Regions from separate parts of the Sphingomonas sp. 22176 genome, predicted to be linked through region 1. Evidence: predicted binding sites of a transcription regulator. Region 1 holds the regulator's gene; each other region holds the start of a gene.
The links. Region 1 encodes LexA, which represses DNA repair genes until DNA is damaged. Its sites were predicted from a motif close to GTTCCNCNCTTGTTCT; they were not measured.

Region 1 (7,358 bases):
CCGGCCCACTTCCGTGAACGATCGCCCGAATTTCGCTGGGCACCCTCTCACCGAAAAGCCCCGATTTCCTTTTCGCGAGCGCGGCGATCTCCTCATCGATCTTGCCGATGAAGAAAACGCCGACATTGGGTTTGCATCCCTTTCCAGCCAACTTCAGCCCGGCCAATTCGGCGTCGAGCGCGAGCCGATTGCCAAGGTCTTCCAGGACGGCGCGGTCCAGCCCCGCGCCGACAAAACAGACGGAATCTCGAAAGCGCGCGATGGGCTCGTTCGAGGGAGCATAGGGCATGATCGATCGCGCCACTGCGGGGATTTCCGCCCTGGCAGGCAATCGGCGAGCGGTACCGACAATAGGATCACCGGGCGAGGGCAGCGCTTGAGATGGGGCAGCGGCGCTCTGGTGTCCGTGCTCTGTAGACGTTGCGCCTCGCTCGTCAGGTTCGCGTTCTTGCTGTGCGCGTGCTGGAGGGGACATCAGTACAATTGCTATCAAGGAACAGAGCAAGATGCGCACTATGCTGTCCTTCTCCCCGACATACGGAGACTATGCCATCGACGCCGAACATGCGGACGAGGGTTGCGATAGGCCAGCATAGCACTAGCCACTGAGTATTTAAGAGAAGATGCGCGGCTGATTGCTGCGGACGCCGAGAATTTGGGCTTCATGCGCGGCGACGCGAAAATCCTCCCGATCAACCATGCCCCATCGAGACCATGAAGGCAGCCTCATCGCCACGCGTGCCAAGCAGATAGTGGGCGATACCGGGCATTCGTCGATCCGGTCATCGGATGGATACGGCGCAGAAGGCGTTCGACGGGGAGCAAACGGCTGGGAAGTGCATCGAGCTTCAGTGGGCCGAGGTGTCCGCGGAGACGTTCGTCTTGGTGTGGACGTTCGTCTGATTGACGATGCCCTGCACGATCCGGCCTTGTTGGACATTCGCAAGCTGATTGCCGGCGCCGTTGTAGAGTCCGCGCAGATAGCCGCGATCGAAGACCGTCATTTCCGCCGGAGGCGACCCGGCCGTATCGAAGAGCGAAAGGATTGTGTCGCGACCGATAGCCCGCCGCGGCCGAATGACTGCGAGTGCGCGCATCACCGCATAATCGGCGATCTGGTTCGTCGTTCTGCCGACAACGGCCGACCGCTCGACCAGCACTATCGCGTTGACGATGTCCATCCGGACATCGGAAACCAGACGAGAGCCCTCGTTGAGCGGCACCTGCACCATCCGTATGTTGTTCCACGCACGTACCGGCCCTGGCTGGCGGGAGAGATCGTGAAGATCGGCAGGCTTGCGCGTGCCAAACAGCACAGCGCGATCGTGCTCCAGTCGTTTCAGCGTGGCCTCGACGCCGTTGACGAACAATATTGCGACATTGGGGTGGCATCCGGCGCCAGCGAGCCGGAGGCCGGCCTGTTCCGCATCCGCCGCAAGCCGATCGCCGATCTGCTCGAGCGTGGCCTGCGCAAGGCCGGAGGTGATGAAGCAGACGGGCTCGTTGAACCGGGCCAGTGGGTCGTCCGGTGCGACATTTGGGGTGATGGCGCGGCTGAGCGATCGCACGGTCTCCGGGTCGGGCGCCTGCCTGCCCATGACGATGATCGGATCCTGCTTGGCCGCCCCTGCGGGAGGCGCGGCAGTCGTGTCCGGCATGTCCTGCTCGGCCGTTATCGCGCCCGGCATCGCTTGCGACGAGGGCGAAGTGGAGGGCAGGCTCTGCTGCGCGGCCACCCCGCCTGGCAGGAGAAGAGCCATGAACCTGCCAACCAACCACGCACGCATTGAATCCCTCCCCGATCCTGAACACAAGGCAATCATGTGACAAGCGCGCTCATTCGGGAACAGAAACCGTGATGATGCTGCCCCTCGGTCTCGCGCTCGCCTGCAAAAAGCATATCGGTTGCTTGGCTCAGGGCTCAGTATTGCCGCTGTAGTCCAGCAAGGCGCTGAACGCGCATCTGATCAGGGCGGTAGCGTTGCGCGGTGTAGTCGCGATTGGCCGGGTCAAGCTGGACCGTCGAGCCTTCCTTGCAGAATACTTCAGCGGACCTCGGCATCGTCGGTCCGTGCGGCGACGATCTCCCCGTCCCGCGCGGTCTCGGTGCGGCGGATCAGCGCATGATCGCCGTCGAGATTGCCGGCTTCGCCCCTCCAGTCGCCCGCGACTTCGAACACATAATGCTCGCCCCACCGAGCAGCGGGATTTCGACTATGTCGTTGGCCGAACAAGGCAGCCAGGCGGGGGCGACGATGGTGCTCAACGGGCTTGGCGTCTTGGCGGCAGACGTTCTGGGCGTGCGGAATCGGGCTGGGCAATCGGCGCCACCGAAGGCCCGCACAAGCACAAGGCCGTTGCCCATGAATGCCCGATGGATAACTCGACGGGATCGGCTGTCCGATGCGTGATGACCCGATGATCGCGCCGTTAGCAGCGTCAGTGTTCGGCAGACGGCGGGGGATCCGCTTGTTGCTCCTTGAGGACGCGCTGGACGATCAACCCGCGCGTGCTCCATGCAAAGGCATTGGCCTGTCCGGCGTAGAGGCCGCGCAGATAGCCGCGGTCGAAGGCGGTGAGTTCGCCTGGCACGCGATTGGCATTCCCGTCGAATAGGGAGAGGATCGTCTCCGTCGGCCCGCTGGCGCGGGGGCGGGCGCCGCCCAGGGTGCGCATCGCCAGATAATCGGCGATCTGGTTGCTGGTTTTGCCAATCACGGCCGAGCGCTCGACCAGAACGATCGACGCCAGCATGTCGTTGCGGGTGGGCGAGACCAGCCTGGAGGCAATCGGGACGTTCAAAAAGCCGCCCTTGTTGATGTGCTCGCCATCGCGGCTGAGGACCTCGCTGTTGCTCCACGCACGCACGGGACCGGTCTCGCCGACGATGGTGCGAATCTCCGACGGCGTACGATCCCCGAAGATCCACCATTTGCGTCGCACGAGGGTGTCGACCCCCGCCGATACGCCGTCGGTGAAGACGACGAGGATGTTGGGCGTGCATCCATCGCCCGCGAGTTTCAGCCCTGCCTGTTCGGCATCTGCCGCCAGGCGGTAGCCGATCATCTCGAGGACGGAGCGCTCTAGCCCGACGCTGCCAAAGCAGACGGCGTCATGAAAGCGTGCCAGCGGTGCGTCGTTGGGGCTGGGCGGCGTGATCGCATGCACCAGCGCGCTGATTTCCTTCCTGGAAGCAGGCTTGCGTCCGGTGACGACGATGGGATCGGTGGGGCCGGCAGGCGCCTTGCGGCCTTGTGCGGGGTCGGGCGTATCCGGTGCGACCGGCGATGCCGGCGGCTGCGTCGCACCCTGAGGAGGGGAGGCGCTCTGCTGCGCTATAGCCACGCCGGGAAACAGCAGGCCCGCCGCCGCCACCAGAAGATGTCCACGCATACGTCCGCGCTCCATAACTTCTTATGTGCAGACCGTGCCATAAATATCGGGGGCGTAGAAGTAGTATTGGAGGCGTAGAAGTAAAACCACGCGATCGACGGCCAAAGTGCGCGAGGCTGGACGGACAGGGAATGGACGAAGCGCAAGGCGAAGCGCTACTGGTGCCTCGTGTCGCCTCGTCCTCGCCCAACCCATCAGTAGCGGCGCAGCAATCCGGCCAACCGGCCCTGCACCCGCACTTGATCGGGGCGGTAGCGCTGCGGGCTATAGTCGCGATTGGCCGGATCGAGCCGGACCATCGCGCCTTCCTTGCGGAAATACTTCAACGTCGCCTCGGCATCGTCGATCAGTGCGACGACGATCTCGCCGTCCCGCGCGGTCTCGGTGCGGCGGATCAGCGCAAAGTCGCCGTCGAGAATGCCGGCTTCGACCATCGAGTCGCCCGCGACTTCGAGCGCATAATGCTCGCCCGCGCCGAGCAGCGCGGCGGGCACCGGCAACATGGTCGAGCCTTCGAGCGCCTCGATCGGGGTGCCGGCGGCGATGCGGCCGTGCAGCGGGATCTCCACCACGTCATTGGCCGGGGCAGGCAGCGAGGCTGGCGCAGCGGTGGTGCTCGCGGGCTTGGGCGCCTTGGCGGCCGGTTTGCGCTCGCCGCGTTCGGGCATGCGCAGCACTTCCAGCGCGCGGGCGCGGTTGGGCAGGCGGCGGATGAACTCGCGTTCCTCCAGCGCGCTGATCAGGCGGTGCACGCCCGATTTCGACTTGAGATCGAGCGCCTCCTTCATTTCCTCGAACGAGGGCGATACGCCCGTCTCGGCAAGACGGTCGGAAATGAAGCAGATCAGCTCGTGCTGCTTGCGCGTGAGCATCCAATCCTCCGGGGTCCAGAACAGACTGGGAACGTTTATGCAATGTTCCGGGGTGCTGTCAAGCGATGTCGAGGATTTCCACCGAGCCGGAGCTATTTGCAGGCGGCGCATGGGGTTCGCGCACGATCAGGCAGGTGCTGCGGGCTAGCGTGCGGAGCATCGAACTGTCCTGGATCGCCGAGGCATGGACGCGCCCGTCGATCAGCACGGCGCGCAGGTAATCGGTGCGCGGGCCATTGGCCGGCAGCGTCTCGCCGAGGATCGCCGTGCGCCCTCGCGGGAATGGGTCGGCGGCGCCGGAACAATGCGCGATCAAGGGCTTGGCGAAGAGCAGCGCGGTGACGAACACCGACACCGGATTGCCCGGCAAGCCCAGCACGACCATGTCGCCGCGCGTGCCGGCCATCATCGGCTTGCCCGGGCGGAGGGCGATCCGCCAGAAGTCGATCGTCGCGCCGGCGGCTTCGAGCGCGGGCCGGACGAGGTCGTGATCGCCCACCGATGCGCCGCCGCTGGTGATCAGCAGATCGGCCTCGACGGTGGCGAAGGCATGGGTGAGGGCCCCCAGATCGTCGGGCAGGATGCCGAGATCGACGATCTCGACCGGCAGATCGGCGAGCTGCGCGGCGAGCATGGTGCGGTTCGATTCGGGAAGCTGGGCTGGGCCGACAGGCGTACCCGGCGTCACCAGTTCGTCGCCGGTCGCGGCGATCGCGACGCGGACCTTGCGGCGGACGGGCAGCGCCGCATGGCCGCCGATCGCCGCCAGCGCGATCCGCGCGGGCGTGAGCCGCTCGCCCGCCGCGATCAGCGCGTCGCCCTCCGCGAAGTCGAGCCCCCGGCGGCGGGTGTTGCGGCCGAGATAGGGCGGGCCTTCGCCAGCGAGACTTAGCCGATCGCCGTCGCGCGCGGCCTCTTCCTGGACGAGCACCGTGTCCGAGCCCGCTGGCATCGGCGCGCCGGTGAAGATCCGCACCGTTTCTCCCGGCGCAATCGTGCCTGCGAAGCCCGAGCCCGCCGCACTTTCACCGATCACGGTCCACGGCCCGGGCAGGTCGGCGAAGCGGATCGCATAGCCGTCCATCGCCGAAAGATCGGTCTCCGGCTGGGTGCGGCGGGCGACCACCGGCTGGGCGGCCCAGCGGCCGACGGCGTCCGCGAGCGGAACCGTCTCGACAGGCGTGGGGCCGGCGAGCGCGAGCAGCCGCGCCTGGGCCTCGGCGATGGGAAGAAGTGCCATGCCGCTCGATTGGGCGCGGGCGCGCGGCGATGCAAGCGGCTTCAGCCGGTGCGGCGGCTCGCGGTGAGCAGGCGCAGGTCGCTGTCGCGCAGCGGCATGCGGAATTCGGCGAGCGTCCGGCCTTGCCGCGCCCGCACCACGCGCGCTGGGCCGCCGCCGATCTCGGGCAGCGCTACCCAAATCGAAGCGCCGGGGGCGAAGGCCTGGCGCGCCTCGAACTCGACCTGCAGGGCGGTGAGCGCATGGATCCGGCAATTCCACCAGCCCACGCCCTCACGTACCCTTCCGGGCAGGTCCAGGCGGAGCGCCAGCTTGTCCTGCAGCAGCCCGTCGATGTCGCTCCCGCCGGCTTGTGGGGCGGGTGCCTGCTGGATGCCGCGAAGCCAGGGGAACAGGGTCTGCCAGCCCAGCTCCTCGGTGAAGACGATGCCGGCGGTCTCGCCCGCGATCCAGCGCACCGTACCTTCCAGCGGGCGCAGCCCGTCGAAGGTCAGCTGCACCGCCTCGTCGACGCCAAGCCCCCGCGCCTCGACGCCGACCCCGCCTTGCGAGATGTCGCGGGTGCGCAGCTGCTCGACCTCGCCGCCGCGATGCACGCCGACGGTGTGGCGCAGCTCGATGCGCGGCAGGCGGCGGCGCTCGGCGGTGGCGCGGGCGAGGTTGCGCGCGACCATCCCCAGCACGTCCACCGGCGCGTCGAAGGTGAGCCCCGCCTCGGCGCCGTCCGACCAGAGCGTGCGCCCGATCAGCGGCTCAGCGGTCCCGAGGTGCAGCCGGACCGGCACCGCTTCGGCCAGCGCGTGCTCGACGCGCAGCCGGGCGCCGGCCCGGCCGATCCAGTGGATGCCGCAGTCGAGCAGTTCGCCGCCCCAGGCGAGTTGGCCTGCATCGAGCCCGTCCGCCGCCGCGGCGCTGGGCGCGCGCGGTGCGGGCAGGTCGTGCGTCAGGCTGAAGATCGTCGCGGACGTTCGCCCCGTATCCATGCTGTCGTTCCGTCCCAAGGGGAACAGCATGCGCGCCGGGCCCTGAAACCGCGGTTAAGCGGCAGGGTTGCGAAAAGCCTAACGCAGGGGCTCAGGCGTCGCGCAGCCCCACGCCCATGGCGGCGCGCGCCTGCTCGGATTCCGAGGAGACGACCGGATAGGCGCAATAGTCCGCCGCATAATAGGCGCTGGGCCGGTGGTTGCCCGACCAGCCGACGCCGCCGAACGGCGCGGCCGAAGAGGCACCGTTGGTCGGCTTGTTCCAGTTGACGATGCCCGCGCGGATGTTCGCCCAGAACTGGTCGTAGAGCCGCGGGTCCTGGCTCACCAGGCTGGCGGACAGGCCGTAGCGGGTGTCGTTCGCTTCGGCGATCGCGTCCTCGAAGCTCGTCTTGCGGAACACCTGGAGGATCGGGCCGAACAGCTCGACATCCACCTTCTCGCGCGCCTCGGTCATGTCGACCACGCCGGGGGTGAGGAAGGGGCGGTTCTCGATCAGCCGCTCCATGTGGCGCAGCGGGCGGCCGCCCATGGTGGAGAGCGTCAGGAAACTTTCGGTGAGCATGTCGGCGGTGTTGTTGTCGATCACCGGGCCCATGAAGGGCTGGGGATCGGCGTGCGGCTCGCCGATGATCAGGCGGCCAATCAGCTTGTTGAGCTCGGCCATCAGCGGCTCGAACAGTTTCTCGTCGACGATCAGCCGGCGCGCGGCGGTGCAGCGCTGGCCGGCGGTGGTGAAGGCGGACTGCACCACCAGCACTGCGGCCGAGTAGAGGTCCGGCGTATTCCAGACGAGGATCGGGTTGTTGCCGCCCATCTCCAGCGCGAGGATCTTCTCCGGCCGCGCGGCGAACTGTCGGTTGAGCGCGA
Region 2 (7,358 bases), on a different contig from region 1:
GGTCTTCGACGCTTCGGGCAAATCCATCGCCAAGCCCTCGGCGACGCGCTGGGCCAGCGTCTCGTCGACGTTGCGGAGGTTCGCCATCATCTGCACGCGGATATGCTCGAGGCTGACCTTGGACAGCTCGAACACCAGCGCCGAGGCGATATGCGCCTGCTCGGCCGGGTCCATCGAGCGGAAGAACAGTCGCGCCTGGCTATAGTGGTCGGCGAAGCTTTCCGGCCGGATGCGGAGCTTCTGGCCCTGCTCTTCCGACGGGAAGGTCTTGTAGCCCTTCTCCGGATCCTCGCGCGCGCCGCCTTCCTCGCCGGCCTTGGCGAGGCTGTTGGGCTCGTAATTGGCGCGGCCCTTGGGCACCGCCATCTGCATATGGCCGTCGCGCTGCTGGTTCATGAACGGGCAGCCCGCCGCGGCGGCGCGGCCCTTGGCGGCGTTGATCGGCAGCTGGTGGAAATTGACCGAACCAAGCCGCGACAACTGGGTGTCGGTATAGCTGAACAGCCGGCCCTGGAGCAGCGGATCGTTGCTGAAGCCGATGCCGGGGACGACGTGGCTCGGGACGAAGGCGGCCTGCTCGGTCTCCGCGAAGAAATTGTCGGGATAGCGATCGAGCACCATCCGCCCGACGATGCGCACCGGCAGCACCTCCTCGGGGATCAGCTTGGTCGCATCGAGCACGTCATAGGGCTGGGCGTTGGCAAAGTCCTCGTCGAACAGCTGCACGCCGAGTTCCCATTCCGGATAGTCGCCGCGCTGGATGCGCTCGAACAGGTCGCGGCGCTGGAAATCGGGATCGGCGCCGGCGATCTTCACGGTCTCGTCCCAGATCGTCGAGGCCAGGCCCGCCTTCGGTTTCCAATGGAACTTGACGAAGGTGCTCTTCCCCGCGGCATTGATCAGCCGGAACGTATGGATGCCGAAGCCTTCCATCGTCGCGAAGCTGCGCGGCAGCGTGCGGTCCGACATTGCCCACATCACCATATGGGTCGATTCGGGCATCAGGCTGATGAAGTCCCAGAAGGTATCATGCGCGGTCGCCGCCTGCGGATAGCCGCGATCCGCCTCCATCTTGGCGGCGTGGATCAGGTCGGGGAACTTGATCGCGTCCTGGATGAAGAAGACGGGAATGTTGTTGCCGACCAGGTCCCAATTGCCCTCGCGGGTGTAGAACTTGACCGCGAAGCCGCGCACATCGCGCGGGGTGTCGACCGAACCGGCACCGCCGGCGACGGTGGAGAAGCGGACGAACACCTCGGTGCGCTGGCCCTTCTTCTGGAACAGATCGGCGATGGTGACGTCGGCGAGGCTGTCGGTCACCTCGAAATAGCCGTGCGCGGCCGAGCCGCGGGCGTGGACGATACGCTCCGGAATGCGCTCGTGATCGAAGTGGTTCATCTTCTCGCGGAAGACTTCGTCCTCGATCAGCACCGGGCCGCGTGCACCGGCCTTCAGCTGGTTCTGGTTGTCGCTGATCGGCGTGCCGTGATTGGTGGTGAGCACCGGGTGCTCGGCATCGGTCACCTGGTGGGTTTCGCCACCGGCTGGGGCGTTACGGCTGTTCTGATCGGTCATGGGAGTCCTCGCAAAGCGTGCGAAGGTCCAACGAGCCGTGGATCAGGCAGTTGCGCCAGGTTTGTGATCTATGTCGATTTCGGTCGCGGCGGAGCGCCTGCCGCCGCAAGGACGATCAGCGCCCGCAGCGCCGGTTCGTCGCCGGAAGCGACTGCACCCAGGCAGACATAGCGGCCACGCCGCCCCTCGCCCCGCAGCAATCCCGCCGCATCGGGCAACCGGGCCCCTTCGGCAAAGTGGAGCAGCAGGTTGGGCGGATCGACGACCAGTCGCAGCACCGCCGCGCTTCTGTCCGACGGCTTGTAGAGAAACGTCCGCCCTCCCCCAGGCGCCATCTCCCGCTCCACCGCCCCTGGCCATGCCGATTGCAGCAAGGCCCGGGCAGCAGCGAGGCGGACAGCGAGGTCCGCCGAAGACGTGGCCTCACACGCCCCGGCAGTCCCCGTTACCGCGGAGGTAATCCGATCAGATATCGTCGTCGGGCTCCGGACCGGCCATCAGACCTTCGGCGACCTGCTCGGTGCGGCCGCGGATCGCGGCTTCGAGCCGGTTGCAGACCTCCGGGTTCTCGCGCAGGAAATTCTTCGAATTCTCGCGACCCTGGCCGATGCGGATGCTGTCATAGCTGAACCAGGCGCCCGACTTCTCGACCAGCCCCGCCTTGACGCCGAGATCGAGGATCTCGCCGATCTTCGAAATGCCCTCGCCGTACATGATGTCGAATTCGACCTGCTTGAACGGCGGCGCGACCTTGTTCTTCACCACCTTGACGCGGGTCGCGTTGCCGATGATTTCATCGCGGTCCTTGATCTGCCCGGTGCGGCGGATGTCGAGACGGACCGAGGCGTAGAACTTCAGCGCGTTGCCGCCGGTCGTCGTCTCCGGATTGCCGTACATCACGCCGATCTTCATGCGCAGCTGGTTGATGAAGATCACCATGCAGCGCGAACGGCTGATCGAGCCGGTGAGCTTGCGCAGGCTCTGCGACATCAGGCGCGCCTGGAGGCCGACATGGCTGTCGCCCATTTCGCCCTCGATTTCGGCGCGCGGCACCAGGGCTGCGACCGAGTCGACCACCAGCACGTCGATCGCGTTCGAGCGGACCAGCGTGTCGACGATCTCGAGCGCCTGCTCGCCGGTATCGGGCTGCGAGACGATCAGCTCGTCGATATTGACGCCCAGCTTCTTGGCATAGACCGGGTCGAGCGCATGCTCGGCGTCGACGAACGCGGCCACGCCGCCATTCTTCTGCGCCTCGGCGATCACGTGCAGCGCCAGCGTCGTCTTGCCCGAGCTTTCCGGACCATAGACTTCGATCACGCGGCCGCGCGGCAAACCGCCGACGCCCAGCGCGATGTCGAGCCCCAGCGAGCCGGTGGAAATCGCCTCGACCTGCATCGTCTCCTTCGAGCCCAGCCGCATGGCCGAGCCCTTGCCGAAGGCGCGGTCGATCTGCGCGAGGGCGGCGTCGAGCGCCTTCTGCTTGTCCGTGGGATTGGCCATATTGCCGTCGATCACCTTGAGAGATGCTGCCATTGGGAAGCCCCGTCGCTAGAGGGTTTACGCACTGCGTTCAACCGTGTTGCAGCGCTTGTATCGCATTTGTTCCGTGAGAACAAGAGGGGAACTTGATGAAGGTTGCGCACATGCGGCACGCGCGCTAGCTGCGGTGGCGTGACCTTGATCGTCGGCCATGTCTCCGCGCTTGCCCGCTTCCCCGTGAAGTCCATGGCTGGCGAGGCTTTGTCAGTCGCCGAGGTCGACTGGCAGGGCATCGAGGGCGACCGCCAGTACGCCTTTGTCCGCGCGCAGAATGGCACGCGTTTTCCGTGGCTTACGGCGCGCGAAGTGCCGGGCATGGTGCTCCACCGCGCCCGCTTCACCGATCCGGCTGCACCCAAGATCAGCGCCATCGCGGTGGAAGTGCCGGATGGAGGTGTCCGCGCGCTGCACGACCCCGGCCTGCACGCCCACCTGGCAGAGGCCGCGCGCGAGCCGGTGGCGCTGATCCAGGTAGCGCGCGGCGTCTATGACTCCATGCCGATCTCGCTCCAGACCAGCGCCGGCCATCGCGCCTTGGAGACCGCGCATGGCGGCCGGGTCGATCCGCGCCGCTTCCGCATCAACGTCACGATCGAGAGCGAACTGCTGCCCGAGCAATGGCAGGGCCTGCGCCTCGCCTTCGGCGACCCGAGCGAGGACGGCGCGATCGTGCAATGCGCCGATCCGATCCAGCGCTGCGTGCTGATCACCATCGATCCGGACACCGGCGCCAAGGACCCGACGGTCCTGCGCACTGTCGCCCAGCGCTTCGCCGCCTGCTACGGGCTCTATTCGGCACCGGCACGGCCGGGACTGATCCGCGTCGGCGATCCCGTCCGCATCATCGCCTGAGGAGGAGGGGCCGGAGCCCCTCCCCTCCGCTTACTTCCCCGCCTTGCCCGTCCACTGGTTCATCCAGCCCAGCACCTCGCCATACCATTGCAGCGAGTTCTTCGGCTTGAGCACCCAGTGGTTCTCGTCCGGGAAGACGAGCAGCTTGGACGGGATCTCGCGGCGCTGGAGCGCGGTGAAGGCCGCCAGGCCCTGGGTATAGGGGATGCGGAAGTCCTTCTCGCTGGTGATCACCAGCTGCGGGGTCTTCCAGGCGCTGACATAGTTGACCGGGTTCCAGCGCTCGAATGCGGCGGGGTCCTCGAAATAGGCCTTGCCGCCATGTTCCCACTCGTCGAACCACAGCTCCTCGGTTTCGTACGCCATGGCGCGCGCGTCGAACACGCCGTCATGCTGGACGATGCACTTGAAGCGATCGGGCCACTGGCCCTCGATCCAGTTCATCATATAGCCGCCATAGGAGGCGCCGAGCGCGCAGGCCTTGTCGCCATCGAGGAAGGCGAAGCGATCGGTCGCAGCGCGCAGGCCCTTCTTCAGGTCCTCCAGCGGCCCCCCGCCCCAATTGTTGCGGATCGCATCGGTGAAGGCCTGGCCATAGCCGGTCGAGCCGTGGAAATCGACCGCGACCACCGCATAGCCGGCACCCGCGAACACCGCCGGGTTCCAGCGATAGGACCAGCTATTGCCCATGCTGCCCTGCGGCCCGCCATGGACGATGAACGCGATCGGCGCCTTCGCCCCCGCCACCAGCCCCGCGGGCTTGGCGACATAGCCCCAGACGGTGTCGCCATTGGCGCCGTTGAAGCTGTAGCGGGTCACCTCAGGCATCGAAATGCCGGCCAGCTTCTCGGCGTTCACCGCGGTGAGCCGGGTGCTCTTCTTGCCCTTGAGCCAATAGAAATCATCCGGCGCGGTGAGGCTGTTCATCGCATAGACGAGCCCGCCTTTGGTCGGCACCACCGCCGAGACGCTGCCCTTCTCGGTCAGCCGCTCGACCTTGCCCGCCAGCGACACGGCGAAGACCGGCTCTTCCTGCACGTCCTGCGCGGTGACGTAGATCGTCTTGGAGTCCGCTCCCCAGGCGATCGAGGCGACCGAGCGGTCCCAGCCCGCGGTCAGCGCGCGCACGTCGCCGGTGGCTAGGTTGCGGAGCATCAGCACCTGGCGATCGGCTTCATAGCCCGGCCGCGCCATCGCGAACCAGGCGAGCCACTTCCCGTCGGGCGACGGCGTCGGCAGATTGTCCATGCCGCCATTGCCCTTGGTGAGGTTCACCGGCGCCGCGGAGCCGTCCGCAGGGGCGGCGAAGATGTCGAGATTGGTCGACAGCGACTCGATCCGGTCCGCCTCGCGCAGCGCGAAGTAGATGGTCTTGCCGTCGGCGCTCCAGGCGACTTCCTCGCCGCCGCCCGAGGGCTTGGAGGGCGTGTCGCCGACCAGCCCGCCTTCGATTGCGACGCCGTCGCCGGTCGCCCCCTGCGGCCCGAACGGCAGGACGAAGAGCTGCGAGCGGGTGCCATCCGCCCACGTATCCCAATGGCGCACGAAGAGCTGCTGGTAGACGCGGCCCGAGCCGGCGTTCGGATCCTTCTTCTCCATCGCCGGCGTCACCGTCGGTGCGCCCGGCTTGCGATCGGCCCAGACGAGCAGCTTGGCGCCGTCCGGCGATACCTTGAAGCCGCTGAAGCCGCCCTGGATATGGGTCAGTTGGGTGGGCGTGCCGCCGGTGATCGCCACCGACCACACCGCATCCTCGCCGCCCTTGTCGGACTGGAACCACACGGTCTTGCCGTCGGCGGAAATCTGCGGCGCGGTCTCGTTGACCAGCGGCTCGGCGACCAGCTTCTCCGGCTTGGCACGCTTGGCGGTGAGGTCGAGCCGCCACAGATCATAGCGGCCCTTGTTGGCGGCAAGATCGGTCTCGCGCTGCTGCCAGACGAGCCAATGGCCGTCGGGCGACACGGCGGGCGCCCCCACGCGGGAGAGGCCGACAACGTCCTGGATGGTGAGGTCTCGCGCCGAGGCGGGCGCGGCGATGGCGGCGAGCGCGACGCTCGCGACGAGGAACTGCTTCATGCCCCCGACGATAGCCGGAAGGTATCGCCCGATACAATCGTCGGATGTGCGGTTCAGCGGGTGCCGGTGATCCGGGCGATCTCGCGCGCGACGATCTGCTCAACCAACTGCGGCAGGTTCTGGTCCAGCCAGTCGCGCAACATCGGCTTGAGCATCTCGCGGACCAAGCCCTCCAGCGTGTCCGATCCCGGCACCTGCGGCTTGACGATCAGCCGCGACAGCGCCTCGAGTTTCTCGCGGCTGGCCTCGGCGACGCGATCGGAGAGGATAGGGTCCGCTGGCGCTGCGACCGGTGCGGGCTCCTCCGCGATCGGCTCGTGCAATTCCAGCACATCCTCATGCGGAGGCTCGACCAACGGTTCCTCTGCTTCGTGCTCGACCTCGGCTTCGGGCACCGCCCGCAGCGGACGGCCGCGGGCGAACGCGCCGGGTTCGTCGTCGGCGATGATCCGTTTGATCGATGCGAGGATTTCCTCCATCGACGGCTCGCTGCTGGCAGTCCCCATCGCGTCCATCCTGGCGTTTGAGTGCGAACGCCCTCAATCAGGGATTGGGGCGGTCGCTGTCAACCGGACGCTGCAGCGTCGGATCGAGCGGCGCGCCGATCACCACCGCACTCTGCGCCGGCGTGCTGCGGGTGCTGGTCGCCACCGGCTGGGGCGCCTTGTCGTCGCGCCAGTCGTTGATGCGGTTGCGCACGCGGGCGTAATTGACCGCCGGATCGTAGAGCAGGCGGCTGTCGAAGTTGAGATCCTTGGCCTGGGCCCGGCCCATGGCGGCAAGCAGGCTGAACCCTGCGACATAGGCGTCGCGCTCGGCGGTGACATATTGCACCTGCGAGTTGAGCAGTTCCTGCTCGGCGTTGAGGATGTCCAGGATCGTGCGAGTGCCGACGCTGTTCTCCGCGCGCACGCCTTCGAGGCTGAGCTGGTTGGCCTGCACTGCGGTACGCGACGATTCGATCACCCGCAGCGCGGCCTGGTAGCTGGCGTAGGACGAGCGCGCCTGGGCGATCACGCCGCGTTCGGTGAGTGTCACCGTCTCGATCGCCGCGCCCTCGCGCGCCTGCGCCTGACGGACCTGGGCGGCCGGGCGGCCGCCCTGGAACAGCGGCAGGGAGACCTGCACGCCTACCGTGGCGGTAGTTGCCGTAGGAGTGAGGCCGGCACGGCGCCCGATGTCGCCCACGGAACCGAGATAATTCTGGTAGGTGCCGCCGGCGCCGACGCTCACCTGCGGCAGGCGACCCGCCTTTGCGACGCGGGTATCGTAGCGCGACGCATCGCGGGCGAGTTGCGCGGCTTCGAGGAACG
Region 3 (7,358 bases), 180 kb from region 1:
ATCAGGCCTTGGCTTCAATCCGGTTCCGCCGCCGCATTTCCGCGCCGACAAGGCCAAAAGCGGTGACCAGCATCAGCCATTCCGCCGGTTCCGGAACCGCAGGCGGCGTCGGCGTCGGCGTCGGCGGCGGCGGCGGCGGCGGCGTCGGAGTTGGCGTCGGGCTAGAGGTCGGTGTTGGCGTCGGCGTTGGGCTCGACGTGGGAGTAGGCGTCGGCGTCGGGCTGGCCGTCGGCGATGGCGACGGCGTTGGCGTCTGGATACCGATCGGCGGCGCACCGCCGCCGGAGCCGCCGGTGCCGCTCGGCGGGAGCGAATTGCCCGTGAAGCTGGCCGGGCCCCGCGCAGGCACAATGTCGGCGAAGGGCGACAGCGAGTCGAAGCCGGACGGAAGACCCGCGATATCGATCGGCGCGTCCGAGGGCAGCGGCAAGGATGCCGGGATCGGTGCCTGGTCGGCAGCGAGATCGAAAGCCTTCGGCGTCGCTACACCGTTTTTGGCGAGCGAATCGGGCGTCATCGCCTCGCGTGGATTCTTTGCGACTCGGCTGTACTTGCGCTTGCCTTTGACGCTGTGGGCCCCCGCCTCACGAACGCCCGGCGATCGCGCCGACAGCACGGACAGCGCCTTCGAGGCTTCCTGCACTGCAGCAGCAACCGTTGGTACCGCGATCCCGGCGGAGGTCGCCGAAAGAAGCGAAATGGTTGCGGCAGAGGCGCTTAGCCTACGCATTGCCCGTGATCCGAAGGTTTCCTTCCCTGTTTTCAAGTTACTGCTCCCACCCCCTGTTGCTCGCACATGCGAAAAGCGCCCTTTAACTATTTCGCGACGGCGGCAAATATTAACAAGATTGAACTAAGTCGTAGCTAAATAGTTCCTTTGAGCAGTGACGGCAACACCTAACGGTATGCTTCACCTCTCATCCGTCTCCAGACGTATCAAAACGGCATGCGTGGCGCCATAGTATTTGCGAATTGGTGCAGATATGGACCTATTTCCCCAGGAGGTGATCCACTAAGCTGTTGAGATTTCTATAGTCGGATACACGCAATGGCAGCGGCTCGCCAGCTTTTGCATGGGGTGCGGCGGGCGCCAGCGCGCGTTCGAACCCCAATTTGGCGGATTCGCGCATCCGCAGGGCCGCATGGGCTACCGGACGTACTTCGCCGGAAAGCGCAATCTCGCCGAACACTACCGCATCGGCCGGGATCGGCCGCTCCGACAGGGCCGAAACGAGCGCTGCTGCCACCGCCAGATCTGCAGCCGGATCCTGTATGCGGTAGCCCCCGGCGATGTTGAGATAGACTTCGCATGCCGAAAAGCTGAGCCCGCAGCGCGCCTCGAGCACTGCCAGTACCATCGACAGGCGCGGCGAGTCCCAGCCGACCACCGATCGGCGCGGCGTCGCGCCCGAGGCGAGTCGGACGGTGAGCGCCTGCACCTCGACCAACACCGGCCGCGTCCCCTCCAGCGCGGGGAAGACGACGGTGCCGGTGACGTTCTCGTCGCGCTGGGTGAGGAACAGCGAGGAGGGGTTGGCGACTTCCGCCAGCCCCTCGGTCTGCATCGAGAAGACGCCGATCTCGTCGGTGCCGCCGAAACGGTTCTTCACCGCACGCAGGATGCGATAGAGATGGCTGCGCTCGCCTTCGAAGGCGAGTACGGTGTCGACCATATGCTCGAGAACGCGCGGCCCCGCGATCGAGCCGTCCTTGGTGACGTGCCCGACCATCACCAGCGCGGTGCCTCGTTCCTTGGCGAAGCGGATCAGCTCCTGCGCGCTGGCGCGGACCTGGCTTACCGTGCCCGGCGCGCCTTCGATCAGGTCCGAATGCATCGTCTGGATCGAGTCGATGATCAGCAGGTCGGGCGGGGTGGTCATGCTCAGCGTCGTCAGGATGTCGCGCACCGAGGTGGCGGCGGCGAGCTGCACCGGCGCCTGGCCGAGCCCGAGTCGCCGCGCGCGCAACCGCACCTGGTCGGCCGCTTCCTCGCCCGAGACATAGGCGACCGAAAGCCCACGGCTGGCGATCTTCGCCGCCGCCTGGAGCAGCAGCGTCGACTTGCCGATGCCGGGATCGCCGCCGATCAGCGTCGCCGATCCCTCGACGAAGCCGCCGCCGAGCGCGCGATCGAACTCGGCGATGCCGCTCGGCATCCGCTCGGGCAGCGCCACTTCGGCGTCGAGCCCGGAGAGCAGGATCATCCGGCCGCCCGATTGCAGGTGATGCTTGGCCTGGAACGGCGTGGCGGGGCCGCCGGCTTCCTCGACCAGCGTGTTCCATTCCGCGCAGTCGGCGCATTGCCCCGCCCATTTCGAGGTCGCCGAGCCGCAGGCCTGGCACACATAACGCTTCTGGAGTTTTGCCATGGCGACCCTGTAGCGCGATGGAAACGAAAAGGGAACGGGTGAGGCCGCGCGGGCTGTCGCACGCGGCCTCTTTTCCCGTTGCGCCACGCTGCTATGGAGCGGGCATGACCGGGCTCGACATCGTCACGCTTCTCATCATCGCCGGCGCGGCGATCCTCGGCTTTCTGCGCGGTTTCACGACCGAGGTGCTGGCGTTTCTCGCCTGGATCCTCGTCGTCGTCGCGGTGAAGTTCTTCCATTCGGGCTTCACCGCGCTGCTCGCGCCGATGATCGGCACCGCGGGCGGGGCGGCGGTGCTGGCCTTCGCGCTGCTCGCCGGGATCAGCTATTTCGGCGGGCGGCTGATTGCCAACACGCTGGGCGGGCAGATGCGTAATTCCATGCTCGGGCCGATCGATCGCGCGCTGGGTGTCGGCTTTGGCGTCGCCAAGGGGTTGATCCTGGTCAGCATGGGCTTTCTGGTGCTGATGCTGGTGCTCGACACCTTCGACGGCGGGCGCGCGCACCGGCCCAAATGGATCACCCGGTCGGTCACCTATCCGCTGCTCGACACGACCAGCGCGGCGATCGGGGATTTCGTCGACCGGCGTCGCAAGGGCGAGCCGGTGTTCGGCAGCGACAATGCCGGTGTGGACGCGGACGAAGCGGGCGAGAGCCGGCCGCGCAAGCGGGAAGCGGATTGAGCTACAATCCTCCTTTGCAGGGGAGGATCGAGTCTGCCGACGCGCGTGCCACCGGCGCAACCCATACGAAAGGCGGGCAATTGGCGCTCGCAACTGCGGGACGGCTACCCTAGATCAAGCGGCATGAACGCCCCGCTCTACAATATGGAAATCCTGCGTCTCGCAGCCGCGATCCCGCATCACGAACGGCTGGCGCAGCCCGGCGGTACCGCCGAGAAGCGCTCGCCCGTATGCGGCAGCCGGGTGACCGTGGATATCGCGGTAGACGATGCCGGCAAGGTTGCCGAGGTGGGTATGCTGGTCCGCGCCTGTGCGTTGGGCCAGGCTTCGGCGGCGCTGATGGGCGAGGCGGTACTCGGCCGCACTCCGGCCGAGCTCGCCGCCGCCCGCGACCAGCTTACTGCCTGGCTTGCCGGCGAGCGGGATGCGCCGCCCGAATGGCCCGGCATGCAGCTGTTCGTTCCGGCGCTGCCGCATCGCGGGCGCCATGCCTCGATCCGGCTTGCCTTCGAGGCGGCGGCCGAGGCGGCCGCGCAGGCGGCGGAGGCACGGGTCTGATGGAGCATGCTGCAGACGGTTCGATGCTCGTCGATGCGGTGCCGATGCTCGGTTTCGCGCTGTTCTTCGTGCTGTTGTTCCGGCGGCTCGGGCTTGGTGCGACGCTGGGCTTCCTCGTCGCGGGTGCGCTGGTCGGGCCGCACGTGCTGCGGCTGGTCGGCGACGCCGAGGGCAAGATGGGCATTGCCGAGCTCGGCATCGCGCTCCTGCTGTTCCTGGTCGGGCTGGAGCTGAGCCCCTCGCGGCTGTGGCGGATGCGGCGCGATATTTTTGGCCTCGGCTTTCTGCAGGTGGCGCTGTGCGGCATCGCGATCGCGGGGATCGTTTGGGCAGTGACGGGCTCGACGCTGGCCGCCGCGCTGGCGCTGGGCCTGCCGATGGGGCTGTCCTCCACCGCGCAGGTGCTGCCGCTGCTGCAATCGGCCGGCCGCCTGCGCACGCCGTTCGGCGAGCGCGCCTTCGCGATCCTGCTGTTCCAGGACCTGTCGATCGTGCCGCTGATCACGATCGTCGCGGCGCTTTCGCGCAACCCGGCCGATCAGGGCGGGCCGCCGGGCTGGCTGCTGGGGCTCTATACCGTCGGCGCAATCGTCGGGCTGGTGGTGGCGGGGCGTTTCCTGCTGCGGCCGCTGTTCCGGCTGATCGGCAATCTCGACGAGCGCGAGATGTTCGTCTTTGCAGGCCTCCTGACGGTGATCGCCAGTGCCGCGGTGATGGAGGCGCTGGGCCTGTCGGCGGCGCTCGGCGCGTTCATCGCCGGCGTGATGCTGGCGGATTCGCCCTTCCGGCACGAGATTGAGGCGGACGTGGAGCCGTTCCGCGCGATCCTGCTCGGACTGTTCTTCGTCGCGGTGGGCATGACGCTCGATCTCCACGCGATCGCCGAGCGGCCCTTCTTCGTCGCCGGCATGGCGCTGGCGCTGATCGCGGCCAAGGCGGCGCTGATCATGGGGCTCGCGCTCCTCTTCGGGATGAAACCGCGCGGGGCGTTCGCGCTCGGCGTGCTGTTGTCCCAGGGCGGTGAGTTCGGCTTCGTGCTGTTCGCTCAGGCGCAGAAAGCGCTGCTCATCGAGCCGCAGGCCGCCAGCGTGTTCAGCGCGATCGTCACGCTCTCGATGGCGACCACGCCGTTCCTGATGATGGCGACCAGGCGTCTCCGCGCCGAGCCTGTCAAGGCGGGCGCCACGCCAGACGGGCCGCGCCAGGAAGGCGCCAATGCCGTGGTGGTCGGCTATGGCCGCTTCGGCCAGACGGTGGCGCAGATGCTGATCGCGCAAGGCATCCCGGTTACGATCATCGACCGCGACGTGGAAATGATCGAGACCGCGGGCAGCTTCGGCATGAAGGTCTATTATGGCGACGGCACCCGCATCGACTTGCTCCGCCAGGCGGGGGCAGGGGATGCCGAGCTGATCCTGTTCTGCCAGGACGGCGACGGCATGGACACCGAGATGATGGAAGGGGTCCATGCGGCCTTCCCGAACGCCAGCATCTTCGTGCGCGCCTATGACCGTCGCAGCATCATTAAACTGAAGGGCGCACCGATCGCCGGCGTGGTGCGGGAGGTGCTGGAAAGCGCGGTGGTGATGGCCCGGCGCGCGATGGACTCGGTGGGCGTCGACGGCGCCGAGATCGACCGGACCGAGGCCGAATATCGCCGGACCGATATCGCCCGGCTGAAGGCGCAGAAGGAAACTGGCGACCTTTATGCCGGGCGCGACGGCATGTTCAGCCAGGCCGCGGCCGCTGCCGCGGCGGTGCAGGATCGCGGCGATGGTTGATTGGGGAGCGAACGCATGAACTGGATCGCGGTGCTGGCGGCGCTCTCGGGCGCGATGGCGGTAGCGGCCGGGGCCTTCGGGGCGCATGGCGCGCAGGGCCAGGCGGTCGAGTGGCTCAAGACCGGCGGGCATTATCAGCTGGTGCACGCGGTGGCGGCGCTGGTGGCGCTGCAGTCGGGCGCGCGCGGGCCTGCGGCGCTGTTCGTCGGCGGCGGGTTGGTGTTCGCGGGCACGCTGTACCTGATGGCGCTCGGCCTGCCGCGCTGGCTGGGGGCGGTGACGCCGATCGGCGGGGCGGCGCTGATCGCGGGGTGGTTGTGGCTGGCCTGGGCGGTTGCCTCGAAGGTGGCGAAATGAGCGAGCCGCAGGCGCCCTGGGACCCGGCGCAGGTCCGCATCTGGCTCGAACGGCGGATCAAGGCCGCCCGATCGGATCAGGATGTTGCCGATCGCTATGGCCGCGATCGCGAAGACGATTATGACAAGGCGGCGGCTGAAGAGTGGGTGTGCGAGCAACTTCGCCACAGCGACGCGGTGAACGATCAGGCGCAGCTTGGCGCTGCCCTGAAGTCGCTCCTGGCCAAGGACGACTTCTACCGTGCGGGGGTACGGAGCGATGTACGCTTCGAGCGCGAGGTAAAGGCGTATTTGCGCAAGCTGAGCAAGATGGCGAAGACCAACACCGGCTTCGGCAAGACACTGCGCTATCAATAAGTGCAGTCACGCCGTACCGCAGGTGCCTTGCTTGCGGGTCGGCGCTCGGGCATCGCGGCACGATGTACAGCGTTACCTTCCAGCCGACGCCCGAAGATGTCATCGCGGCCTCTCGCCTGAACTACAGGGCCACGTTGCGATCTCGGCGGGTCGTTCGTGCGTTATTCCTGCCGATCGTCGTGCTGGCGTTGCTGGGTTGGTTCCTGGCAAAGCCATGGTCGCTTGGGCCAGCCCCTTTGGTAGCGGCGATCGCGGGCGGTTACTGGCTGGTCGTCTTCCCACTGATCCTGGGGGTGAACTACCTGCGGATCCCATCCCGAACGCGACGAACCTTCGCGCAACAGCGTGCGCTGCATGATCGCACCACGATCACCTGGTCCGCAGACGGCGTCGCCTTTGCTTCCGATCGTGGCCATACCAATTTCGCCTGGGAGGACTTCGTCGCCATCAAGAAGGGGCGCGACGCGATCGTCCTGCGACAGAGCGATCTACTGATGAACTTCGTGCCGACGCGGGTGCTGTCGACCAAACAGATCGACAGCTTCCCCGAAACCCGCTGAGCCGCTACTTCCCCGCGCGCCGGCAGCGGTCCGAGCAGTACACAACGTTCTCCCAATCCCGCTCCCATTTCTTCCGCCAGGCGAAGGGGCGCTGGCAGACCGGGCAGGTCTTGGTGGGCAGGTCCCGCTTGGCGACGCCGCGCGGCACGGGATCAGTCCGCGCCGACGATCTTGGCCACGCCCGCCGCGACGGTGGGGTGGTAGCTCGCCTTCGAGGCCTCGCAGAGGCGCCGCGCGATCGGCTTGCCCCAGTCGCCCTGCGCCACCAGGTCCTTGTAGATCGGGTAGATCAGCAGCCCGCGACCGACGCTGCCGACCAGCTTCTCGATGCTCGGAACGGCGGGATCATAGCGGTTGGCGATCGCCAGCTCGCCCCAGGCCGAGCGGACATAGGCGTTGTTCGACGCCGACAGCCCCAGCGTCTCGTCCAGTTCCTTCAGCCGCGCTGGCGTCTGCTGGCGGTTCAGCCCGTTGAGGAAGCGCAGCCATTGCTGGGTCGCCCAGCCCTGCGGATGGACCGCCGAGACCGGCCCGCCGGCATTCACGGCCGCAAGCGCGGCATCGACGGCCTTCAGCGTTGCCGATTGCACATGCACGGCGTTGTTCGGCAGCCCCGCGGCATAAGCCCATTTGTCGAGCTGGAGGTTGGCCTCCAGCCCGGCGTCGCCCTTCACCAGATTGGCGCGCAGGTCCG
Region 4 (7,358 bases), on a different contig from region 1:
AGGCGAACCGGCTGGCGATGCTCGACGCCACGCAACAGCTCTGCCAGCTGCTCGCCCGGCGCGGCTGGTACAATCTGGGCGGCCTGTTCGGTTTCCGCGCGCCTGCCGACGAGGCGGCATTCCGCAAGCTCCAGGCGACGCGCCAGCAGCTCGCGGCCGATGCCGAGCAGCTGAATCGCAGCGAGCGGGACCGGATGCTGGAAGGCCGCGAGGCCGTGCGCGACGCGCTAAGCCAGTCGGTCTTCGTCTCGCAGTGACCCGGCGGGGCGGATCGGCGTCGCCGCTTCCGCCCCCACCACCGTGGCCCAGGGGACCACGTCCCAGTACGTGACGAGACCGTTCGTCACATAAGGATCCCGCGCGGCAAAGCTGCGCGCGGCCTCCGCATCGGCGAACAGCAGCAGCGCGCTCTCCGGCGGATCGCCCACCGCCCCGCCGAGGATCAACGTGCCGGCATCCGCCGCCGCCCAGGCAAGCGCCAGATGCGTCTCCCGGAGCGCACCCCGGCGCGCCAGATAATCGGGCGCCAGGGTGTAGCGGAGCAGGACGTGCGCCATGCTCAGTCGGCGAACAGCAGGACCGGCGTCTCGAGCAGCTTCTTGACCGCCTGGATGAAGCTCGCCGCGTCCCAGCCGTCGACGACGCGGTGGTCGCAGCTGATCGACAGGTTCATCAGCTTGGCGCGGACGATCTCGTCGCCGTGGAAGACCGGGCGTTCGACGATCTTGTTCGGGCCGATGATCGCCACTTCGGGCCGGTTGATCACCGGCGTCGTCGCGATGCCGCCGAGCGGGCCGAGCGAGGTGACGGTGAGGGTGGAGCCGCTCAGCTCTTCCGACTTGGCCTTGCCGGTGCGCGCAGCGTCGGCGAGGCGGGTGATCTCGCTCGCCAGCTGCCAGACATTCTTGTCCTGCGCGTCGCGGATCACCGGTACCATTAGCCCGGCATCGGTCTGCGTCGCCATGCCGAGATGGACGCGGCCATGGCGCATGACCACCCCGGCTTCGTCGTCATAGCGGGCGTTGAGCATCGGGAAGTCGGGCAGGGTGCGGCAGAGTGCTACGATCAGCAACGGCAGCAGGGTCAGCTTGGGGCGCTGGCCGCGATTGTCGTTGAGGTCGGCGCGCATCGCTTCCAGCGCGGTGACGTCGATCTCGTCGACATAGGTGAAGTGCGGGATGGCGCGCTTCGACGCGGCCATGTTCTCGGCGATGCGGCGGCGCATGCCGATCACCTTCACCGGCTGGTCCTCGCGGGCGCGGCTGGCGTGCGGCGCGTGATAGCCCTGTGCGCTGCCATAGCGGAGGAACGCGTCGAGATCGGCGTGGCGGAGGCGGTCGCCCTCGGCCGGCTTCACCTGCGCGAGGTCGATGCCGAGGTCGGCGGCGCGGGCGCGCACGGCGGGGGAGGCGAGGACCTTGATTTCCTGCGCTCCCCCTCCCGCGTGCGGGAGGGGGCTGGGGGGTGGGCCCCCGGCATCCACAGGAGCATCGCTGGTGGAGAGCGAGGGCCCACCCCCGGCCCCTCCCGCAGGCGGGAGGGGAGCGCTGGCTTCAGCGCTCACAGCTTCCTCGACCCCAGGATTCTCGGCCTCGACCTGCTCCTCGACGGTGGTCTCCGCCTCGGCCGCAGCCTCACCCTCACCCTCAACCTCGATCACCATCAGCGCCGAGCCGATCGGCACCTGGTCGCCCACCTCACCGGCGAGCTCGACCACCACGCCGAAGACGGGCGATTCCATCTCCACCGTGGCCTTGTCGGTCATCATGTCGGCGACCTGCTGGTCTTCCTCGACGCGGTCGCCGATCTTCACATGCCAGGCGACGATCTCGGCCTCGGCAATGCCTTCGCCGATGTCCGGCAGACGAAAGGTAAAACGAGCCATGGGCGTCAGTCCTTGAGGAGTTTGTTGAGTGCCTCGCGGATCCGCACCGGACCCGGGAAATAGGCCCATTCGAGGCTGTGGGGATAAGGCGTGTCGAAGCCGGTCACGCGGGCGATCGGCGCTTCGAGATGGTAGAAGCAGCGCTCCTGCACCAGCGCCGACAATTCCGCACCAAAGCCGGAGGTGCGCGTCGCCTCATGAACGATCATGCAGCGGCCGGTCTTCTTGACCGAGGCCTCGATCGCTTCGATGTCGAGCGGCACCAGCGTGCGCAGGTCGATGATTTCGGCATCGACACCCAGTTCCTCGATCGTCGCGGCGACAACGTGGACCATCGTGCCGTAGCAGAGGATCGTCACCGCCTCGCCTTCGCGGACCGTGGCGGCCTTGCCGAGTTCGACGCGGTAATAGCCCTCGGGCACTTCGCTCGCGGGATGCGCGGTCCAGTTCTTGGCCGGGCGATCATAATGGCCGTCGAACGGGCCGTTATAGATGCGCTTGGGCTCGAGGAAGAGGACGGGGTCGTTGTCCTCGATCGCGGCGATCAGCAGGCCCTTGGCATCATAGGGGGTCGACGGGATCACCGTCTTGATGCCCGAGACATGGGTGAAGATGCCCTCGGGCGACTGGCTGTGCGTCTGGCCGCCGAAGATGCCGCCGCCATAGGGCGAGCGCACCGTGATCGGCGCGGTGAAGTCGCCGTTCGAGCGATAGCGCAGCCGCGCCGCCTCGGAGACCAGCTGGTCGAGCGCCGGGTAGATGTAATCGGCGAACTGGATCTCGGGCACGGGGCGCAGGCCATAGGCGCCCATGCCGATCGCCACGCCGATGATGCCAATCTCGGTGATCGGCGTGTCGAAGGCGCGGGTCTTGCCATATTTGGCCTGTAGCCCGGCGGTTGCGCGGAACACGCCGCCGAAATAGCCGACATCCTCGCCCATCACGACGACCTGGTCGTCGCGCTCCATCATCACGTCCATGGCGGAGTTGATCGCCTGGATCATGTTCATGCGGGGGGTGTCGCTCATATGCCTGCCGCCTTGCGCTCGGCGATCATCTGGTCGCTCTGTTCCTTCAGGTGCCAGGGGATGGTCTCGAACACGCCCTCGAACATCGTCTCGAACGGCTGGTGCATGCCATGGCCGAGGATGCCGTTCTTCTCGGCTTCCTTCTGCGCGCGCTTCACCGTCTCGGCGAGTTCGAGGTCCATCGCCGCATGGCGTTCCTCGTCCCATTCGCCGAGGCCGATCAGATGGTCCTTCAGCCGTCGGATCGGATCGCCGAGCGGCCAGGCATTGGGCTCGCCGGCCGAGCGGTAGGCGCTGGGATCGTCGGAGGTGGAGTGGCCCTCGGCGCGATAAGTGAAATGCTCGATCAGCGTCGGTCCCTGGTTGGTCCGCGCGCGCTCGGCCGCCCATTGGGTGGCGGCATAGATTGCCAGCGCATCATTGCCGTCGACCCGCAGTCCGGCGATGCCATAGCCGATCGCGCGCGCCGCGAAGGTGGTCGCCTCGGCACCGGCAAAGCCCGAAAAGCTCGAGATCGCCCATTGGTTGTTGACGACGTTGAAGATCACCGGCGCGCGGTAAACGGTCGCGAAGGTCAGCGCCGAGTGGAAGTCGCCTTCCGCGGTCGAGCCCTCGCCGCACCAGGTGGCGGCGATGCGGGTGTCGCCGCGCGCCGCGCTCGCCATCGCCCAGCCCACCGCCTGCGGATATTGGGTGGCGAGGTTGCCGGAGATCGAGAAGAAGCCGGTTTCCTTCGACGAATACATGATCGGCAGCTGCCGGCCCTGCAGCGGATCGCCTCGGTTCGAGTAGATCTGGTTCATCATCTCGACCAGCGGATAGCCGCGGGTGATGAGGATGCCCTGCTGGCGATAGCTGGGGAAGCACATGTCGTCGCCGGCCATCGCCAGCGCGGCCGAGACGGACACCGCCTCCTCGCCGGTCGACTTCATGTAGAAGCTGGTCTTGCCCTGGCGCTGGGCGCGGAACATGCGCTCGTCGAACGCGCGGGTGAGCGCCATGCTGCGCAGCATTTTGCGCTTGGCCTCCGCGTCGAGCCGAGGATCCCAGGGGCCGACGGCGTTGCCGGCGTCGTCGAGGACGCGGACCAGGCCATAGGCGAGTTCGTGGAATCGATCGGCCGGTTCGGCGGTGTCCGGGCGGCGCGCGGCGCCGGCGGGGGGCACGACAAGATCGCTGAAATCGGCCTCGTCGCCGGGGCGAAAGCGCGGCTCGGGCACATGCAGCGATAGCGGCGGCAGGTTGGCGCGCGGGGCGTCCACCGTCATGGTCTCTCCATCAGATACGGCCCGTGTCGTCACGGACAACGCACGAACTCGAATTGCGCAAGGCTGTTATAAAATTTCAACGCGTCTGTCGAGATGGGACAGCAGGGCTGGCCTAAAAATTTGGGACAGCGAGCCCGATTGACTCGCACGCCAATTAGAACAAAATAGGAACGAACGAGTCGGACCTTCATCAACCCCCGAGCGAGTCGCCGTGCCCGATCCTGCCACTCTCGACCAGTTGCGCGCAATGCTCAGCGCACTCGACGGCACCGGGTTCCGTCGGCGCCCGGTACTGCCGTTCGGGCTGGAGCGGCTCGATTCGAAGCTGGCCGACGGGGGTCTGCGGCTCGATGCGCTGCACGAGATTGCGGGCGCCACGCCGGACCTGACCGACGATTGCGCCGCCACCACCTTCATCGGTGGGATCGCCGCGCGCTGCTGGGGGCCGGTGCTGTGGGTGGTGCGGCGGCGCGACCTGTTCGCGCCTGGCCTCGCGCAGGTCGGGCTCGATCCCAAGCGCGTCATCTATGTCGAGGCGCGGGACGACGACGAACTGCTCGCGATCATGGAGGAAGGGCTGCGCCATCGCGGGCTCGGTGCGGTGATCGGCGAAGTGAAGCGGCTCGCCATGCCGGCGACGCGGCGGCTGCAGCTGGTGGCCGAGGGGGGGCGCACGATCGCCCTGCTGCTCAAGCGCCATGCCCGCGAGGGGAGCGATCCGCTGGGCGCACCGTCCGCCGCGGTGACGCGCTGGCGGATCGGCTGCGCGCCCTCGGCGCCGCTGCCGGTAGAGGGCGTCGGGCGGCCGCGCTGGGAGCTGTCGCTGGCGCGGCAACGTGGGGGGGAATCGTTCCAACTCTTGGTGGAGGCCTGCGATGCAACGGGTCGCTGCGCTCTTCCTGCCCCACTGGTCGCTCGACCGCGTGCGGCGGGCCGAGCGACACGCGCTGCCGCCGCCTGAGCGGGGCTGGGCGCACGCCAAGGACGAGGCTGCTCCTGTCTCCCTCCCGCCTACGGGATGTGCTGACGGTAAGATGGCGGATTCCGCTACCACCTGCGCTCCCCTTCCGCTTGCGGGGGGGGACGGGGGAGGGGCTGATCTCAGTATAGTACATCCTCTCCACGTCAGTCCCTCCCCCATCCCCTCCCGCGAGCGGGAGGGGAGCGAAGACTTGGAGGGGCTCGCCCAGGCACAAGCGCTCGCCGCCGCCGAGCAGGAAGCCGCCTGTTCCGTCCAGCGCGGCGGCGGCTGGCGGCCGGGCGCGCGCTGGGCGCGGGCCGCGCGCGACGCCGCCATCGCCGCACTTCCGCCGCACCAGCGGCCGCCGATGCGCGAGCTCGGCCGGCGCAGCGAGGCGGCGGACCATGCCTTCAAGCGGATGCGCCCCGACGAAGGCGGCGCGATGGCGGGCGGCGCGGTGCGGCTGCCGCTGGTGGCGCGTGCGGCTGCGCCGGCACCGCTTCCCCAGCCGTCATCCCGGCGAAAGCCGGGATCCATTCGGCTGGCGGATTCGGCTTCTTCTCCAGCGGAGAAGGCAATGGACCCCGGCTTTCGCCGGGATGAAGAGAGGCGGGCGGATACCCCTCGCGTCCTCTCCCGCCGCACCGGCAGCCGCAGCGAAGTCGCCGCCGCCTGTCCTGCAGCGTTCGCCGCGGGCATCCGCATCGGCATGGCGCTCACCCAGGCCCGCGCGCTGGTGCCCGAGCTGCGCGTCGACCCCGCCGACCCGGAAGGCGACCGCGCCGATCTCGAACGGCTGGCGCACAGCCTCGCCCGCCGCTGGTCGCCCAGCGTTACCCTTGCCGGCGACGACCTGCTGTTCCTCGACCTGACCGGCGTCGCGCATCTCCATGGCGGCGAGGTGCGGATGCTGCGCCGGTTGCACGCGCTGCTCGCCCGGCTGGGCTTTGCCGCGAAGATCGCCGTCGCCGACACTCCCGGTGCCGCCTGGGCGTTCGCACGCTTCCGCCCCGAGACGCTGCTCCTTTGCCCGCCCGGCGAGCATGCCGCCTGGCTCGCGCCCTTGCCCGTCGAGGCGCTGCGGCTGGAGAATGACGCGCTCGACCTGCTCCACCGGCTCGGCGTCGACAGCATCGGCCAGCTCGCGGCGCTCCCCCGCGCGCCGCTGGTCCGCCGTTTCGGTACCGTCATCGCCGCGCGGCTCGACCAGGCGCTGGGCCGTATTCCGGAACCGGTCACCCCGGTCACCCCGCCCGAGCCGATCGCTGTCACCCAGCGTTTCGCCGAGCCGATCGCCACCCCCGAGGCGATCGCCCACTGGCTGGGCGACCTTGTCCATCGCCTCGCCGAAGCACTGGCGGAAGCGGGGCAGGGCGCGCGCCGCATCGGGCTGGTCGCCGACCGGGTGGACGGCGTACCCCAGCGGATCGGCATCGGCCTTGCCCGCGCCAGCCGCGATCCGGCGCATCTGCTTCGCCTGCTCGCCAGCCGGATCGACCAGATCGAGCCCGGCTATGGCCTCGACGCGATGACGCTGCATTTGCTGCGCAGCGAACCCCTGGGCGCGCTGCCGGTCGACGAGCGGCTGGATGCCGAGACAGTGCCCGATCTCGCCCCGCTGATCGACACGCTGGCGACGCGGATCGGCATGGCGCGGCTGTGGCGGATGCGGGCCGTAGAAAGCGACGTGCCCGAACGCTCGGCCGCCGCACTCCCGCCGCTCGACCCGCCCGAGCGCGAGGCGCCGCCGATGAAGGCCGACGATGTCCGCCAACTGGATCGGGGCGCCCCGCTGCCGCCCTGGCATCCCGACTGGCCGCGCCCGATCCGCCTGCTCCGCCGGCCCGAGCGGCTCGACCATGTCGTCGCGGCCCTCCCCGACCAGCCGCCGCGTCGCTTCACCTGGCGGGGCGAGCGGCACGAAGTGGTCCGCGCCGACGGGCCCGAGCGCATCCATGGCGAATGGTGGAAGCGCGCCGCCGAGACGCACGCCACGCGCGACTATTTCCGCGTCGAGGATGAGCGCGGCCGCCGCTACTGGCTGTTCCGCCAGGGCGACGGCGAGCGCCAAGTGACCGGCGATCTCAGCTGGTACCTCCACGGCCTGTTCGGGTAACGCCCATGTACAGCGAACTCCAGGTCACCAGCCATTATTCCTTCCTGCGCGGCGCCTCTGCCCCCTCCGAGCTGTTCGAGGCCGCGGCGGCGTACGGCAT

Region 2: recA (recombinase RecA) is a predicted target of LexA. The motif match lies at 3,188-3,203, and genes of this name have one in related genera.
Region 3: radA (DNA repair protein RadA) is a predicted target of LexA. The motif match lies at 2,390-2,405, and genes of this name have one in related genera.
Region 4: ACTJKY_RS01785 (ImuA family protein) is a predicted target of LexA. The motif match lies at 4,338-4,353, and genes of this name have one in related genera.

What each region holds. Positions count from the first base shown of each region.
Region 1 is NZ_JBQEPL010000003.1:242,720-250,077, forward strand. It holds gene ACTJKY_RS13085 (hypothetical protein) at 849-1,760, opposite strand; gene ACTJKY_RS13090 (LexA family protein) at 2,046-2,180, opposite strand; gene ACTJKY_RS13095 (hypothetical protein) at 2,440-3,408, opposite strand; gene lexA (transcriptional repressor LexA) at 3,588-4,265, opposite strand; gene ACTJKY_RS13105 (molybdopterin molybdotransferase MoeA) at 4,324-5,505, opposite strand; gene ACTJKY_RS13110 (PilZ domain-containing protein) at 5,547-6,488, opposite strand; gene astD (succinylglutamate-semialdehyde dehydrogenase) at 6,580-7,358, opposite strand, start outside.
Region 2 is NZ_JBQEPL010000004.1:58,146-65,503, forward strand. It holds gene ACTJKY_RS14795 (catalase) at 1-1,575, opposite strand, end outside; gene ACTJKY_RS14800 (hypothetical protein) at 1,644-1,910, opposite strand; gene recA (recombinase RecA) at 2,041-3,111, opposite strand; gene ACTJKY_RS14810 (MOSC domain-containing protein) at 3,250-3,969, shown strand; gene ACTJKY_RS14815 (prolyl oligopeptidase family serine peptidase) at 4,000-6,045, opposite strand; gene ACTJKY_RS14820 (DUF2497 domain-containing protein) at 6,099-6,551, opposite strand; gene ACTJKY_RS14825 (TolC family outer membrane protein) at 6,589-7,358, opposite strand, start outside.
Region 3 is NZ_JBQEPL010000003.1:67,507-74,864, forward strand. It holds gene ACTJKY_RS12225 (L,D-transpeptidase) at 1-2, opposite strand, end outside; gene ACTJKY_RS12230 (hypothetical protein) at 2-766, opposite strand; gene radA (DNA repair protein RadA) at 990-2,369, opposite strand; gene ACTJKY_RS12240 (CvpA family protein) at 2,474-3,052, shown strand; gene ACTJKY_RS12245 (iron-sulfur cluster assembly scaffold protein) at 3,176-3,610, shown strand; gene ACTJKY_RS12250 (cation:proton antiporter domain-containing protein) at 3,610-5,391, shown strand; gene ACTJKY_RS12255 (DUF423 domain-containing protein) at 5,407-5,748, shown strand; gene ACTJKY_RS12260 (hypothetical protein) at 5,745-6,104, shown strand; gene ACTJKY_RS12265 (YcxB family protein) at 6,167-6,664, shown strand; gene ACTJKY_RS12270 (DUF2256 domain-containing protein) at 6,669-6,812, opposite strand; gene ACTJKY_RS12275 (M1 family metallopeptidase) at 6,817-7,358, opposite strand, start outside.
Region 4 is NZ_JBQEPL010000001.1:387,918-395,275, reverse strand. It holds gene ACTJKY_RS01810 (hypothetical protein) at 1-257, shown strand, start outside; gene ACTJKY_RS01805 (YciI-like protein) at 228-557, opposite strand; gene ACTJKY_RS01800 (dihydrolipoamide acetyltransferase family protein) at 560-1,885, opposite strand; gene ACTJKY_RS01795 (alpha-ketoacid dehydrogenase subunit beta) at 1,891-2,895, opposite strand; gene ACTJKY_RS01790 (3-methyl-2-oxobutanoate dehydrogenase (2-methylpropanoyl-transferring) subunit alpha) at 2,910-4,181, opposite strand; gene ACTJKY_RS01785 (ImuA family protein) at 4,429-5,142, shown strand; gene ACTJKY_RS01780 (DUF6504 family protein) at 5,354-7,258, shown strand; gene ACTJKY_RS01775 (error-prone DNA polymerase) at 7,264-7,358, shown strand, end outside.